DNA from 2 places in the Paenibacillus sp. FSL K6-2441 genome. Region 1 is predicted to be linked to the other one. Evidence: predicted binding sites of a transcription regulator. Region 1 holds the regulator's gene; the other holds the start of a gene.
What was found. The regulator LexA, encoded in region 1, represses DNA repair genes until DNA is damaged. The targets are predictions, from matches to a motif close to CGAACATATGTTCG.
Positions count from the first base shown of each region.

Region 2: the regulator LexA is predicted to act here: its motif matches at 1,874-1,887, upstream of addB (helicase-exonuclease AddAB subunit AddB).

Region 1 covers NZ_CP150174.1:2,432,025-2,435,266, forward strand. The annotation lists gene NSQ80_RS11015 (hypothetical protein) at 1-363, opposite strand, end outside; gene NSQ80_RS11020 (DUF896 domain-containing protein) at 376-549, opposite strand; gene NSQ80_RS11025 (LysM peptidoglycan-binding domain-containing protein) at 728-988, opposite strand; gene lexA (transcriptional repressor LexA) at 1,305-1,931, shown strand; gene NSQ80_RS11035 (hypothetical protein) at 2,051-2,206, opposite strand; gene glnA (type I glutamate--ammonia ligase) at 2,372-3,242, opposite strand, start outside.
Region 2 covers NZ_CP150174.1:3,112,068-3,115,309, forward strand. The annotation lists gene addB (helicase-exonuclease AddAB subunit AddB) at 1-1,821, opposite strand, end outside; gene NSQ80_RS14310 (class I SAM-dependent rRNA methyltransferase) at 2,075-3,242, opposite strand, start outside.

The DNA of each region.
Region 1 (3,242 bases):
ACCGGCATCCAACATCCGGTCGCGGTTAAACTTCGAAGTGTACAGCCAGCTCTTGTTCACGCGTAAATATGGCTTACGCAGGAAGATCACCAGGGCCAGTACGAAATACAAAAAGATCGTCGCCCAGAACAATACCGAGTTCACTTCCTCTGTATTACCGATCAACCCGACGATGGCATACAGCAGAGCTAACAGAACCAAGGCGGTAGGCAAAATGAAATTCCGCCCTTTAAATACGTCGCCTTCCCCATTTGCTCCAAGCGAAGTACGAGGGTTCCGCGTCCCTTGTCCGACATTGGGACCTTTGCCTTTCTTATACATTCTTCGTTGATTGCGTTCTACTTTTCGGTCAAACGACCCCATACCTGTTCCTCCCTATTTATCTACAATCTCGATTGACTCGAGCTGTTGCCGAAAATTTCTGCGAACGTTTTGCAGATACGTTTCCCGAAGCTGGGCTCTTTCCAAGATCTCATCTTGCGATAATCCTTCTTGTTTCGCTTTGCGAGCCAGCTCGTTAATCCGCTTAACCAAAGCATCAATATCCATAATTCCACCTGCTTCTTTATATACTATGCTTCCCATGATGTCTCACAGGGCATTAATTCTTACTTTGACATGAGAAAAAGAGCTTGTCAAGGCGCGGCAACCCCTGCCGGAATACCTTGGAACAAGCTCTGTTCGAATGAATCGGTAAACCTCTGATCATGATCTTTGTAAGCATCAATTATCTGCTCGGCAACATCAACGTATCCCCAGCTTGAATCTCGCTGCTGCTCAGCCCGTTCGTCCGGATCAGCTTCTGAACATAGACCCTTGTGTCCAGGCCCTGAGGCTTATGTGCCACGGCAATTTCCCATAACGTATCCCCTGGCATAACCACGACATATTCCGGCCGATTTGCTCCCTCAGAGCTATCCGAAGAAGCAGCAAAGGCTTGTACCATTCCAGTACATGTGATGCTGAAGATGATTAAAAGCAGGGCCATTTTGGACAATCTACTCTTAAGGAAGACGTTCATATGTAAACTTCTCTTCACAGGGCGACGAAAAGAAGGTTGTTCATAGATGCTTTGATAAGAACTATATTTCAACATTTCACCATCACTCCAAACAAGTGTTCTGTGTTAATGTAATCAATATAACACGAACACTTGTTTGATTCAATAGTTTTTTTCGAACAGTTGTTCCTGTTTTTTTCGGAAATAGTTCTCGTCTCCCAAACTATTTAGAACTAATGTTTGTACGAACGGCAGTTCTATGTTATAATTTTTCCAAACGTTACTAAATGGGGTTGATCCGTAAATGTCTAAGGTATCGAGCCGGCAACAGGCCATTCTTGAGTTTATTCGCAACGAAGTACGCGCTAAGGGATATCCTCCTTCGGTCCGGGAGATCGGTGAAGCCGTCGGATTGGCTTCCAGTTCCACCGTTCACGGCCATTTGGACCGTCTGGAGAAGAAAGGCTTCATCCGCCGCGACCCGACGAAACCGCGCGCCATTGAATTGCTGGGTCAAGAGGAATCGGAGAATTACAATTTGTTTGCGCACAGCGTGACCCGCGTTCCTATTGTTGGGAAGGTCACCGCAGGCGTGCCGATCACAGCGACAGAGAATATTGAAGATTATTTTCCGCTGCCAGAGCACTATGCAGCTGATGGTGACATCTTTATGCTTTCCGTGGTTGGCGACAGCATGATCGAAGCTGGAATACATAACGGGGATTACGTGATTGTCCGCCAACAGCAGACGGCGAACAACGGTGATATCGTTGTGGCCATGACGGAGGATGACGAGGCAACGGTCAAGACGTTCTATAAAGAAAGTGACCATATTCGCCTGCAGCCGGAGAATTCGACGATGGAACCGCTTCGTTTGAAACATGTAACCATCTTGGGCAAGGTCATCGGCTTGTTCCGCGACCTGCACTAATCCGAACTCTTCCTTAATAGAAGGCGAAACGAAGATACGAAATCCGAGCAGGACGAAGCGATGGGGTGACATCGGCTTCGTCCTCGTTTACTTTTAGAGAACTTGATGACTTCCCCCTCCTATTCCCATTCGAGATTCAGGAAGCTCACGGGATGGTAGCCGTTTTTGTCTCGGCGACCGCGTGTGCCCCAGCCTAGCCCCGAACGCTCCGTGATCCACCATTGCTTTAACCGATAGCGCCGACGTTGGTATCTTTTTAATTCGGTTACTGTCATCTACATTAACCTCCTTATTTATACCTATAAGTTGTCCCAATTCAGGATAAATCATGGCATGGTTTCGAAATCCAAAAACTGTTATTCATTCATCATCCGTTTCAATAAAAAAAAGCCAGCACCCTGCTTGAATTGCCGGGTGCTGGCTTGGCTTGTTAACACCGATTAATACAACGTTATATATTGATCGCGTTCCCATTGATGAACTTGGGTCCGGAAGATATCCCATTCGATCTCTTTCAGTTCATAGAAGTGAGTCAGCGCATGATCTCCGAGCGCTTCGCTGATAATTTCGCTGCGGAGCAATTCGCCGAGCGCTTCTTTCAAGTCGGCTGGCAGACTTGGGATGCCTTCTTCCACCCGCTCTTCTTCAGACATCACATAGATGTTGCGGTCAACCGGATCAACCAGCGGCAGCTCTTTCTTAATTCCATCCAGTCCGGCTTTCAACATAACGGCCAGAGCCAAGTATGGGTTAGCAGCCGGGTCCGGGTTACGCACTTCGATCCGGGTGCTGAGACCGCGGGAAGCCGGAATCCGAATCATCGGACTGCGGTTACTCGAGGACCAAGCCACATAACAAGGGGCTTCATACCCAGGCACGAGACGTTTATAAGAGTTCACGGTCGGGTTCGTGATCGCGGCGAATGCGCGGGCATGCTTCAGAATGCCGGCCATATAATGACGTGCTTCTTTGCTCAAGCCCAACTCATCGTTTTCGTCATAAAATGCATTGACATTGCCTTTGAACAGCGATTGGTGACAGTGCATCCCGGAGCCATTCACGCCATACAGCGGCTTCGGCATAAACGTTGCATGCAGTCCATGCTGGCGGGCAATCGTCTTAACGACCAGCTTAAAGGTTTGGATTTGGTCTGCAGCTTTGATCGCATCAGCATATTTGAAGTCGATTTCATGCTGACCTGGTGCCACTTCGTGGTGAGAAGCTTCGATTTCAAAGCCCATTTCCTCCAGGGTCAATACGATTTCGCGGCGGCAGTTCTCGCCCAAATCCGTAGGAGCCAAGTCGAAGTAT
Region 2 (3,242 bases), 680 kb from region 1:
TTGCCCCGAACGCGTCCGCTCCGTACTCCCGATCAGCACCTGGTCGAGCGAAGGCGGCACAAGCGACACCTTCAGCTCCTTGAGCCCGGTCTCCAGCACGCCGGCAAACAGCTCCAGCTCCAAAGGCTCGTCCCCCATCATTTCCACGATCTGGTCGAGCACGTCCAATACCGCGCTCCATAGTTGGCGATGCTCCATCGCCTGACGCGGCTTGCCTTCGCGCACCATCCGATGCGCCAGCACATCCAGACGCTGGGCGGCCTCCACCCGCTCCAGCAGATGGAATACTGCGGCACACATGTCTGCCGCGTTCTTCGCCTTGCGGATCTCTTTCTCAAACGCTGACAAAGGGCCGGCGACCGCAGCGCGGCACCGCTCCAGCAGCTGCAGCTGCTCCATGGCTTTAACGGATGCCGCCGTTTGATCCTCCTGCTCCAGCGACAGGCTTGGCGCCGACTTCCAAGGACGGCCGTCAAACCAACGGTAACCTTGAATCCCGCTCGCCAGAGCATAATTCTCCAGCACATCCATATGCTCGCGCGTCAGGCTGCCGTCCAGCGGCAGAAGAAATTCGCTTTTCACGCAGCGAAATACGTCTTCGTATCTCCAAAACCCGAGTACCACGTCCAACGCGGCCCGGATAAATTCGATCATCGGATGATACAGCATACTTGCTTTCTGGTCAAGAAAATAAGGGATCCCGTATGCTTCCATCGTCGGAGCAAGCAGTTCTTCATAATCCCCTAAGTTGCGCACCAGCAGCGCCATGTCCCGCCAACGCACGCCTTCTTCCCTGGCGAGGCGAACCATCTCGCGCGCCGCGCCTTCAACCTCAGCCCGCCGGCTGGCAGCCCGGTGCAAAGATAGGGCCTGTTCCAAATCCTGAGGCGGCTCGGACTTCGGCCACGGCGAACGCCGCTCGTACGCAGACTCCAGGTACGAAAGCGTCTCGCTCTCCCGAAACCGCGGAAACGGACGGGCCTCCAACAGCTCTGCCGGCAGAACTTCAATTCCCTCTTCTGCGGCCAGTCGGCTCAGCTTAACGAAGGCGGATGCAGGGGTATAAAACAGGTTTAGTTCATGCGGCAGATTTCCATTGCTGTATACCCGGTCCAACGTCAGCGAGACGGTGACGGAAGCCGCCGTCTTCAGCAGTGCGAGGATCGCTGTATATTCCTGCGGCGTAAACGTATGAAACCCGTCAATCCAAATTTCCGCCCCGCGCAAATAAGCCGACTTGCTAGCCCCCTGCGCCAGCTTGACGACATGGTCCTCGTTGTCGATGTACAAGCGGGACAGCTCTTCGTCATACTCCGCAAACAAAAGGCTAAGATCGTGCATTTTATCCTTTAATAAAGGGGATTCCCCTTCGGTCTGCTCCAGGAGTTGATAATGCTCCCGCAGAGCTGAGAAATCCACGTTGTATTTCTTCATTTCCGTGTATAGTCCGGCTATCCGGTCAATTAATCCGAGCTGGTCTCCGCCGTGTCCAAACAGCTTCAACTCGCCTTTGCGGCGGCGCATGAGCTTATATAGCAGCATTTTTTTGCCTTCATCATCGATCGGCACCAGCGCCGCACCGCCGGTTTCCTGCATGACGCGCAGCGCCAAACGGCGAAAGCCAAGCACCTGGGTGCGTACCGTACCGCGCAAGCCCGGGGCCGTGGCGATCCGCTGCTCGATCTGAAACGTGCCTTGCTCCGGGGTTAAAATAATCAGCGGCGGACCGATCGGCTGCTCGCGCAGCTTGGCGGTCACCCGGTCGAGAATGAGGCTGGTTTTGCCGCTGCCGGAGCGGCCGAGTATGAACTGTAAAGACATGGAAGTACCTCCTACGACGGACAATTCGTTAAGTTCCAGTATAGCATAAATACGATCAAACATTCGTATCTTCTTCAAGCATAAGAAAAACGTCAATCGACGTACATTCAATGTAGACAGACCGCGTTTAGCGGAAGTTTTTCTTGCGATATCAGGATGTCAATCCCCCGAAGCTTATACTTTCTGATACCTTAAAAAAGCCCCGTACCGCGAAAGCTCGCGAAACGAGGCTGTTTATCCGTTATATCCAATTTTACAACGCGTGTTTGCTGCGCACTTCGAAAATGGCAAATTTCAGGTAATGTCCTTCGTCCACCCCAAGGATTTGCGGATGATCCTTGCCGGCTGCCCGCCATTCCACAAGGCGCAGCACTTTGCCTGCATCCTCCGCGGCCTCGAGGATCGTCTCCAGGAACAGATCCGGTCGCATATGGTAGGAACAGCTGGCCGTTACCAGATAGCCGCCTTCATTCACCAGCTTCATGCCGTGCAGGTTAATATCTTTATAACCGCGAACGGCACCTTTAACCGCCGCTTTCGTCTTGGCAAACGCCGGGGGATCGAGGATCACGACGTCCCAAGTCCGCCCGCCGCCGGCCGTCAGCGGCACGGAAGTGTCCACCTTGGCGTCTTGGGCCGCACGGCGCGCCCGTTCCTCCAAGCCTTTCACCTGACTGCGCAAATAATCAAACGCATCAGCCACGACAAATTCGACGCGATCGGTGAACCCGTTCAGCTCCACGTTCCGCTTCGCGCTTTCGATCGCATGCTCGGAGATGTCAAGGCAGGTCACCTTTTTGGCTCCGTATTTGCAGGCATGTAAGGTGAAGCTTCCGGTATGCGAGAAGCATTCCAGCACGGTGGCTCCGTCCCAGTACGGGAAAGTGACTTCTTTGCCGTTCCGGTTGACCGGCGCTAGCCGCACGCCGCCGTCTTCCGTCGGCAGTTCCTGCAGCGTGATGCCGCTGCGTCCGCCCCAACCGGTCATCAGCGGCTTGATGGACGCCCGGTTCTCCCGCTGGTCGAAGAAATAGCCCGTTTTTTGCCCCTGCTCAATATCCACCTCGATCTTGAGCCCGTTCTCCGACACGATGACATGGCGCGGCGGCTGGCCAAAGATCGGCCCTTTCACCTGCTCCAAGCCCTCCATTTCCCGGACGGCTACATCGCTGCGTTCATAGATGCCAACGGGATGCAGCACTTCCGACAACGCCTCCACAATCTGCTCCCGACAGCGGTCCATACCCAGTGTAAGCAGCTGTACAACCAGTACGTCACCAAACTTGTCCACGATCAGCCCCGGCAAAAAGTCGGCCTCTCCGTACACGAAGCGGTAAGCATCCTCCTTCACGAACCGTTCCCGATGCTTCAAGCATTCCTGAAACCGCCGGACAAAAAAGGCCGTGTCCATCGCTTCCAAC